DNA from 3 places in the Exiguobacterium sp. s152 genome. Region 2 is predicted to be linked to each of the others. Evidence: riboswitches for the same ligand, from Rfam matches in the RefSeq annotation. Region 2 holds a riboswitch; each other region holds the start of a gene.
What was found. A riboswitch is a leader RNA that binds a small molecule or an ion and turns the genes downstream of it on or off. The one in region 2 is predicted to bind S-adenosylmethionine.

Region 1 (3,276 bases), on a different contig from region 2:
TATTTAGATTAAGCGGAACGCTTATCGATTACAGATACGAGTCGATCGCCGATGAATTGAATGACGAAGACGATGACCAAGATTAATACGGTCGCGACGAACGTGACGTCACTTTGTGAACGCTGGAATCCTTCGAGGAACGCCAAGTTCCCGAGTCCTCCACCGCCGACGACCCCTGCCATCGCCGTGTAACCGACGATCGCGACGATCGTGACCGTGATGCCTGACACGATGGCCGGCAATGCTTCTGGGAACAACACTTTATAGACAATCTGCCATTTTGTCGCACCCATCGACTCAGCCGCCTCGATGACGCCGCGGTCGACTTCGCGAAGCGCGAGCTCGACCATCCGCGCATAGAACGGGGCCGCACCGATGATAAGTGCCGGCAGTGCTGCCGTTGACCCGAGCATCGTCCCGACGACGAGTAACGTGAACGGGATGAGCAAGATAATCAAAATGATGAACGGGATTGACCGGAAGATGTTGACGACCGCGCTGATTACCGTGTAAATCGGACGGTTCTTCATCATGAGCGGCTCGTTCGTGACATATAACAGCATCCCGAGGGCGAGACCGATGACGAACGTCGCGGCTCCGGCGACGAGCGTCATATAGAGCGTCTCCCACGTCTGTTCTAACATGACTTGCCAATCTACATTAGGAAACATCGCTTTCTACCTCCACTTCCACTGCCTGTGATCGGATTGAGGCGATGGCCCGCTCGACTTCAGCCGGCTCTCCGATCAATTGGATGAATAATGTCCCGAGGGCACCGACTTGTGACTGCGTCACGTTTCCGCCGATGATGTTGAAGCCGATGTCATGCTGCTTCAACACTTCCGACAGGATCGGTTGTTCGGCCGTCTCGTTCAAGAATTTGAGCTTGACGATTTGACCGCTCGGATAACGAGCTTTCAAATGTTCGAACGTGAGCGACATGTCTTCGACCGCGCCGATCTGTTTGACGAACTCTTTCGTGATCGGCTGTTCCGGGTGTTGGAACACGTCGGCGACTTGCCCGGTCTCGACGACCTTTCCGGCCTCCATGACGGCGACACGGTGACAAATCTTTTGGATGACGTGCATCTCATGGGTGATGAGGACGATTGTCAAACCGAGTTTCTTGTTGATGCTGACGAGCAGTTCGAGAATCGAATCCGTCGTCTTCGGGTCGAGTGCGCTCGTCGCTTCATCGCAGAGGAGCACTTCTGGATTCGTAGCGAGCGCACGGGCTATCCCGACTCGCTGCTTTTGGCCGCCTGATAGTTGTGACGGATAGCTGTCTTCTCGTCCGGCGAGGCCAACGAGTTCGACGAGTTCTTGGACGCGGCGTTTGCGCTCGCTCGCCGGTACCCCGATGAGCTCGAGCGGGAAGCTGATGTTCTCAGCGACCGTGCGCGACCATAATAAGTTGAAGTGTTGGAACACCATCGAGACGTTTTTACGTACCCCGCGCAGTTCCTTCGGCGTGAGCTTCGTCAGCTCGCTGCCGGCGACCACGATTTCACCGCTTGACGGTGCCTCGAGTCGGTTGAGCAAACGGATGAGCGTCGACTTCCCCGCCCCTGAATATCCGATTATTCCAAAAATTTCGCCGCTTTCGATCGTAAGCGACACATCATCGACCGCCTGGACCCGACCGTTTTTCGTGTCGAACCATTTGGCCACATTGCGTAATTGAATCAATCCATTTCCCTCCTGACAACAAAAAAAGTACGCACGTTTGAGCAAACGTGCGTACTTTATCGTACGGACAACGATTGCTCTCATCTTCCAAGGTATACACCTTGCTGGAATTAGCACCATTTCGGATTGCTCCGCGGTTGCTGGGCGTCATAGGGCCAGTCCCTCAGCCTCTCTTGATAAGAGTGGTTGCGTATTTGATTAGCTTTATCATAGCGACACATTATTTTCATGTCAAACTATTTTTTTCAGCAAAATAAAAAAAGGTGCCATCCGAGGATGACACAGAACGTAGCACCTTGAGTCACTGAAGGACAACCCATAGATGAACCTCTTTTGCCCGATCAGAGCATTCATCCTTATATGGGGGATTTTTACCCAACCATCACTCGGTCTTCGAACGGACCATGCAATTACGCGACCGGTGCCCCGACGCTTGATTTTTTTGGGGGACAATCGAAGGGAAGGTCCACCTGAAATCGCGTAAGCTCATGCAGCGGTTGTTCGAAAACGTCTTGATGACGGGAAAATCTCGTCCTATGTTGTGTTCAAGTAAGATGTTGTAATGAATATATCATTCGTGAACTTTCTGTGTCAACTGATTATTTAAAATTTTCAGATTATTCTAATCATCCTATCTCACTTAACGAAAGATAGGACGTGCTGGACGTTTTGAAATGCGTACAAACGATCGCGAACTTGGCCATTCTCCAGCTTCAATAGCGCCGGAACGCTCATGACCTGATACGCCTCGAGTTCGTTCGGGATAAAGTTGGCATCGCGTTTTTCAATCTTCAATTCTGGGTCGACCGCCTCGACGACCGAGAGCATCCGCTCGGCCACGGCGCATGTACCGCACATTGGGGCGTATATATATAAGAATCCGTCTGTCATCATTTTGCTCACCTCTCTTCTAAGTATATGAATCCGGGCCAATCGGTTCAAAAGTTGTGCTCAAATGGAAAATTCTGAACATTTCAACATTTCTTGTTGACGCTCGGCAGAAAGAGGCATAGTATGGTCATTAACTTTATCGCTTTTGTACATAACAGCAAACCAGTAGAAAAGGACAGGTGAATCCCCAATGACGGAAGAGAAGCTTACCGGAAAACAATTTTTAATGAACGTCTTGAACGGCCTCAGTCTTGCCATTCTCATCGCCCTCATCCCGAGCGCTTTGCTCGGTGAATTAACGAAAGCCATCTTGCCGTATTTTCCGTCCTTGCAGTTCATCTTAGATGCGACGACGATTGCGATGCGCCTCTTACCGGTCATCATCGGTGTCGCTGTCGCCATGCAGTTCGGACGATCGGCGCTCGAGGCCGGGACGATCGGCATCGCGACTCAGGTCGGAAGTGGCGCCATCCGCATCGAGGAAGGCGCGTTCCTCATGGCCGGAATCGGTGACGTCATCACGGCCGGTGTGACGGCCGCTCTCGCGACGTTCCTCGTCATGCAGTTGTCGCCACGCCTGAAGACATACACGGTACTCGTCTTGCCGATGACGGTCATCGTCGTCGCGGGAGGCATCGGCGCGTTCCTACTCACTTACATCTCACAGATTACGACGTACGTCGGAACGATCATCAT
Region 2 (3,276 bases):
GACCGTCATACGCGCACCCCCGACAAAAGCGTCACCAAGTCGTCAATCGATTCGACGCTGTGGCGTTCTTTGATGAGCGCCGTCCCGAGGGCAAGCGCGTCACGTTTTCGTTCGAGCCGCGTCGCTTCCGGCAACGTCTCGAGATCGGCGACACCGGCGAGTCCGACGGCACGGCGAATGAGTTCGCAACCGGCGTAGCCGATCGTGTCGCTGAAGATCGTCCGCAACAACTCGTCGACAAAACCGTCCGTGTTGAACGGTTCGACGGCGCGCTCAAAGTTGGCCCGGAACGTCTTCTCAAACGTCTCCCACACCGTCAAGACGTCTGTGAAACGTTCGAAGCGTTTGAACGGGTCATAGAACGTCGACAGCGTCAAATGGGCGATGATTTGGCCCAGGTCGAAGCCGAACGGTCCGTAAAATGCGAACTCTGGATCGATGATTTTCGTCTCTTGTTGGGTCGCGAAGATGCTGCCCGTATGTAGGTCACCGTGCAGAAGCGCCTCATGTTTCGTGACAAATCCGACTTTCAGTTTCGTCACCTCGACCTTCAGTGCCTGGTCTTGCCAAAGGCGTTCGACATCTTCTCGAAGCGCCGCCTCGATGTTGTTCGACTCTGCGTCTTTGAACGGGTCGGTGAAGATGAGCTTCTCGGTGATGTCACACAGTTCCGGATTGTAATAGTCACGTTCAATCCGCTTCTTCGCAATTGGTCCGGCCGCATAATCCGACGTCGCGAACAGCGTCTCTCCTAAAAATTCACCGACATGACGCGCGAGTTCCGGATAGCTCTCCCCCTTCAAATAACCGGTGCGGACAATCTCATAATCAGACAGATCTTCTAAAATCGTGTAGGCGAGCGTCCGGTCGCTGCCGAGGACGTCCGGGACGAAACGCGGCGCCACGTTCGCAAACTCACGGAGTGCCAACTGTTCAATCCATGCCCGTTCGAGCGTAAGCGGCCAGCTCTCGCCGACAACTTTGGCGTATGGGAGCGCCTGTTTGACGATTAGGCGCTGTTCGCCTTGGCGAATCCGAAACACGAGATTCAAATTACCGTCCCCGATTTCCTCACACTCGGCGATTCCGTCTTGCAAGTATCCTAGTTGACGGACGTGCTCGACGACGGTCTGTTCTGTAAATGGTTGATATGACATGATGTTTTCCCCTTCCTGTAAGTTGCCCACAAAAAAAGCCCCTTTCTCCGCGAGAAAGAGGCACAGCCAAAATGGTTGTTCCTCTCATCTGTCAGACATTCGTCTGGTGGATGTAGCACCGTGCCTAGTGGTCGGTTGCTGCGGCGTCATCGGGCCAATTCCCTCTGCCAACTCGCGATAAGAGTGGTTTATTCGATTCGGTGAACTTATGTGATGAATATTACGGACTTGACGTCACAATTGTCAACGTCATTTTCTCCGTGCACCTCCGTCTTTTTTTGTGCATATATGGAAACAACTCCCCAAAATATTTTTTTTGGAAAAAAAGGAATTGACGACGTGACGATTCTGTGCAAAAATTCAATTAAATTTCACAACTTCAAATCACATTCTTATCAAGAGCAGACGGAGGGACGAGCCCGATGATGTCGCAGCAACCGACCAGAGATGGCACGGTGCTAATTCTTGCAGCGAAAGCTGAGAGATAAGAGTTCATTTTTTATGATGACCTCTTGCCTCGGCATGGGGTCATTTTTTGTTTGCCTGGAAGGAGGAACCATATGAGTATCACTGCCACATATGAAATCAAACGAACGGACGCGGTCGCGACCGTCGCCGACAAAATCGCCCTCGAGCTGACCGTCGGTACTTGGACGGAGCTGCCTCACTTAGAGCAAGAGCAGTTACAGGCGTACCGGGGTGAGGTCGTGTCGACCACACATACGGATACGACGAGCCGCTTCACGATCCGCTACCCGTTACATAATGTCAGCCCTGACTTTTCATCCATCTTGACGACGACGTTCGGGAAACTGTCCCTCGACGATTCAATCCGGTTAATCGATTTGACGTTGCCCGAGACGCTCGCGCCTCATTTCAAAGGCGCCAAGTTCGGCGTCGAAGGGATTCGCGATTTGCTCGGTGTCCATGATCGCCCGCTCGTCATGAGCATCTTCAAAGGTGTCATCGGCCGTGACCTCGCGTTTCTCGAGCAGCAACTCCGCGATCAGTTTGCCGGAGGCATCGATATCGTCAAAGACGACGAAATTTTATACGACAACCCGCTCACCCCATCGCTCGAACGGGCCCGCATCGGAGCGGCCGTCATTCAAGCGCACTTTGAGGCGACCGGGAAGCGTGTCCTCTATGCCATCACGTTGAGCGGTCCTGTGTTCGCTCTGCGCGACCAGGCACTCCGGCTGATTGAGGCCGGTGCGACGGCGCTTCTATTCAACGTCTATACGTACGGTCTTGACGCACTGCGCGAACTTGCGAACGACCCAGACATCCGTGTGCCGATTTTGGCTCACCCGGCCTTTGCCGGCGCCTTGACCGGGTCCATCAGTCATTCGCTCTTACTCGGTAAACTCCCACGCCTCGCCGGGGCCGATTTGACGCTCTTCCCGTCTCCGTACGGTTCGCTCGCGACACCACGGGACGAGGCGTTCGCGATTCGTGACTTGAGCGCCGAACCGCATTGGTCGAAACCAATTTTACCGGTCCCGTCAGCTGGGATTCATCCGGGGCTTGTCGCCGATATCATTCGTGATTTCGGGACAGATGTCGTCATCAACGCCGGCGGTGGCATTCATGGTCACCCGGACGGTGCAGCCGCCGGGGCCCGTGCTTTCCGCCAAGCCATCACTCACGTCCTCGGTCACACCGAAGGACAGACGGACGAACTCGATACCGCGTTAAAGGCGTGGGCGTCGCGATGACGATCCATATCCTGTGCGACTTCGACGGGACGATCACGGCGGAAGACAATATCATCGCCTTGATGAAAGCGTTCGCCCCGCCGGCTTGGGTCGAGTTGAAAGATGCGGTCCTCGAACAACGGATTTCAATCCGCTCCGGCGTCGGTCAACTGTTTCAACTATTGCCGAGCGCGGCTGCCCCGGCTTACCGTGATTATTTGTTGGAGCGGATCACGCTCCGCCAAGGGTTCCCGGCATTTTTAGAACAAGTTCGGGCCCACGGCTGGAAGTTTGACGTCGTCAGCGGCGGGATGGACTTTTTCGTCCATCCAATTTTAGCAGGCCACGTCGACCCCGAGCATATCTACTGCAACGTCGCCGACTTCTCTGCTGAGACGGTAACCGTCACGTGGTCGCACGCT
Region 3 (3,276 bases), on a different contig from region 2:
TTCGACGGTTCCGTTTTACGTATCCGTGGAACGCCATCACGTCGTTTTTGGAAATCGCCATCCCGGCCAGCGTCTACTTGGCACTCGGTGGTGTGACCGGTCTCGGTTTTTATTCCCAAGATTCGTTTCTGCCGCTTGCCGGCTTGATTGTGGCCATCATCTTAAACACGGTCGTACAAAAGTATCAAGTCGGTTGGTGGTTCCGTGTCGATATCCCGGTCCGCGACTTTCTAAACATCGCGTTTTACACGTATATCGTCAGTCTCGTCTTCATTTTAGCAGCCTCGCTCTTCCGTGAGACGAACTTGCTTGTCGTCAGCAGTATCGCCGCCGCACTCACCTTCTTTATTAAGCGGCTCATCATCCAGAAAGGTCGGCAAGACGCCTTCAAATCGTTGATTGAACAATATGATGAGGCAAAAGAAGCCGTGTCGTTGTCACAAAGCGAGGCGCAAGCGATTGAGGTGTTCCTCAGTCAATGTGAACGACTCAACGAGTACGACGAAGGGTTCGTCGAGTTCAAACTGTTCGATCGCACACTTTACTTTGATTTAAAGACGCGCCAGCCGATCGATCGCCACGTCGTCTTTGATTTACTCGATGCAACCTATCCGAACGAAGCCTCGGTCGAGTATGAGATGCGCTTTGAATGGGACGCCCCGTTATCGAACGAGTTCGATGAAGACTATCATAGCTTCATCTCGGTCCGTTCCGAGGAAATCGAAGGCATCCGCACGTGGCTCGTCATGACCGGCGAGCACGTCTATGGCTATCCGCCCATCATTCAACGTGAGATTGTCAAACTGCTCAAATCGTTCAATCGAACGATCAGTCGTTGTCATGAACGCGACCGCCTCTATACCGAGAGCCGGACGGACAGCTTGACGTTGCTTGCCAATGCACGGGCTTTTTATGAATACGGGATTCAACAAATCTCGGACGGCTCGATGTACCCGATTTCCGTCGCAATGCTCGATATCGACTTCTTCAAAAAAATCAACGACACGCACGGTCATCAAGTCGGAGACAGCGTGCTCCAAGAGTTTGGTCGCCGCATCCGCCAAGTGCTCCGCACCGATGATTTCGCAGCCCGTTATGGCGGCGAGGAGTTCATCTTGCTTTTGAACCGATGCGATGTCGAAGCCGCCGTCGAGATTGCCGAGCGCATCCGTCAACAAATCGAAACCAAACCATTCCACGTTGACGGAATCGATATCCCAGTGACCGCCTCAATCGGCGTCGATACGATTCAAGCGTTCGGTGACAAACGACTAGACGATACGATTCGCAACGCCGACCGAGCGCTTTACGTCGGCGGGAAGTACGCAGGACGCAACCGCGTCGCCCATTACAATTTTTTGACGTCCTGACTCGCCCCCACGTGCATCGCGTGGGGGGTTGCTATTGACAAGCAGATTTGAAACAGGTACGTTAGGGAACGTGTCTTATAACTAAATATCACAACTTTTTTATCAAGAGAGACTGAGGGACTGGCCCGATGACGTCTCGGCAGCGGGTAACCTGTGCCAAATCCAGCGAGCGGTCTGCTCGAAAGATGAAAAAAGTGTTTCTTGTAGAGAGAGCCTTTTTTCAGAAGGCTCTCTTTTTATTTTTATGAATGAGGTGAATCGATTGGAACAACCAACAGCTAACAAATGGGCGCTCTTGCCCTTACTCGTCTTCCTCGTCTTCTTTATCGGGGCAGGCATCTACTATGACGATTTTTATAAATTTCCCGTCTTGATTGCGGCCTTGATTGCCGTCATCGTCGCGGCGATGATGACGAAAGGAAGCGTCACCCAGACGGTCGAACGTGTCGCCCAAGGCGCCGGCAACCCAAGCATCTTGATCATGGTGTTCATCTTCTTGCTCGCCGGCGCGTTTTCAAGCGTCGCCGAAGCAATCGGGGCGATTGATGCGACCGTCAATGCGGCATTGACGTTATTACCGCCTTCGCTCCTCTTGAGCGGCCTGTTCGTCATCGCGGCCTTCATCTCAATGGCGATGGGCACATCGACCGGGACGATTGCCGCACTGGCGCCGATTGCCCTCGGCATCCATGAGGAGAGCGGCGTCAATATCGCCATCGCAGCAGCGGCCGTCGTTGGCGGTGCCATGTTCGGTGATAACTTGTCGTTCATTTCGGACACGACGATTGCAGCCGTCCGCACCCAACGGACGAACATGCGCGACAAGTTCCGGACTAACTTTTGGATCGTCTTGCCGGCAGCCGTCATCACAACGATTTTGCTCGCCGTCTTATCGAGCGGTGAATCGACCATCGAGCCGGCAGCGTTTGAATGGTATAAGCTGATTCCGTACCTTGCGGTCATCGTGCTCGCCTTGACGGGAATGAACGTCATCCTCGTCTTGCTCGGCGGCATCGCCCTGACCGGCATCATCGGTCTGTTGGACGGCAGTCTAGCCGTCACCACATGCGTCACCGCCATGGCGGACGGCATGATGGGCATGGCCGAGATTTCACTCCTGACATTGCTCATGGGTGGGCTCGTCGGACTCATCTCGCATAACGGCGGACTCACGTACTTGCGTGACGCGCTCACGTCCCGAATTAAAAGACGGGCCGGCGCGGAGTGGAGCATCGCCGGGCTCGTCAGTGCGACAAACGTCGCGACGGCGAACAACACGATTTCGATTCTCGTGGCTGGTCCGCTCGCCGCGAACATCGCCGACGATTATGACATCGAACGTAAAAAGTCAGCGAGTGTACTCGATATCTTCTCGTGTGGGGTCCAAGGTCTGTTGCCTTATGGGGCACAGCTTCTCATTGCGGCCGAACTGACGAACACAGCGTCACCGGCGCTCGTTCCGTATATGTTCTATCCGTTCTTGTTGTTCATTTGCGGAGGATTGGCCATCGCCTTCAACTTCCCGCGTTTCAAAAAACGCGCTTAACGAAAACGACCTTGTGAAGCAGTCGCTTCACAAGGTCGTTTGTCGTTTCGCTTCAAGTTCACGTTTCAGCTGCTCGTTCCGTTTTCTGAAGGCACGCCGTTTAAGCAGTTCTTCGAGTCCACGGCTGATGGCCCATAGGACAATCAGTAATAAGACGAGCATCGATAATCGGAACGGGCTTTGGATAAACTCTTCCCACTGGTCGCCAATGACAGAGAAAATCAAGACGACGAGCAACTTGCCGAACCCGGCCGCCATGATGAACGTACGGAGCGGCATTTGAATGAGCGCGAGTAAGTATGTGATCAAGCTGACCGGAATAAACGGGAGCGAGTACAGAAACCCGAGTGAGACCGGACT

Region 1: linked by a shared signal. The riboswitch ahead of KNP72_RS02375 (methionine ABC transporter ATP-binding protein) and the one ahead of mtnK (S-methyl-5-thioribose kinase) in region 2 are both predicted to bind S-adenosylmethionine.
Region 3: linked by a shared signal. The riboswitch ahead of KNP72_RS08525 (Na+/H+ antiporter NhaC family protein) and the one ahead of mtnK (S-methyl-5-thioribose kinase) in region 2 are both predicted to bind S-adenosylmethionine.

The regions. Positions count from the first base shown of each region.
Region 1 covers NZ_JACSLX010000001.1:461,466-464,741, forward strand. Annotated here, with positions in the region: gene KNP72_RS02370 (methionine ABC transporter permease) at 9-671, opposite strand; gene KNP72_RS02375 (methionine ABC transporter ATP-binding protein) at 661-1,689, opposite strand; SAM riboswitch class I at 1,767-1,872, opposite strand; gene KNP72_RS02380 (thioredoxin family protein) at 2,326-2,583, opposite strand; gene KNP72_RS02385 (PTS sugar transporter subunit IIC) at 2,771-3,276, shown strand, end outside.
Region 2 covers NZ_JACSLX010000007.1:1,521-4,796, reverse strand. Annotated here, with positions in the region: gene mtnA (S-methyl-5-thioribose-1-phosphate isomerase) at 1-9, opposite strand, end outside; gene mtnK (S-methyl-5-thioribose kinase) at 6-1,157, opposite strand; SAM riboswitch class I at 1,239-1,341, opposite strand; SAM riboswitch class I at 1,547-1,648, shown strand; gene KNP72_RS11950 (2,3-diketo-5-methylthiopentyl-1-phosphate enolase) at 1,718-2,875, shown strand; gene KNP72_RS11945 (2-hydroxy-3-keto-5-methylthiopentenyl-1-phosphate phosphatase) at 2,872-3,276, shown strand, end outside.
Region 3 covers NZ_JACSLX010000004.1:20,513-23,788, forward strand. Annotated here, with positions in the region: gene KNP72_RS08520 (GGDEF domain-containing protein) at 1-1,370, shown strand, start outside; SAM riboswitch class I at 1,467-1,562, shown strand; gene KNP72_RS08525 (Na+/H+ antiporter NhaC family protein) at 1,615-2,916, shown strand; gene KNP72_RS08530 (TVP38/TMEM64 family protein) at 2,944-3,276, opposite strand, start outside.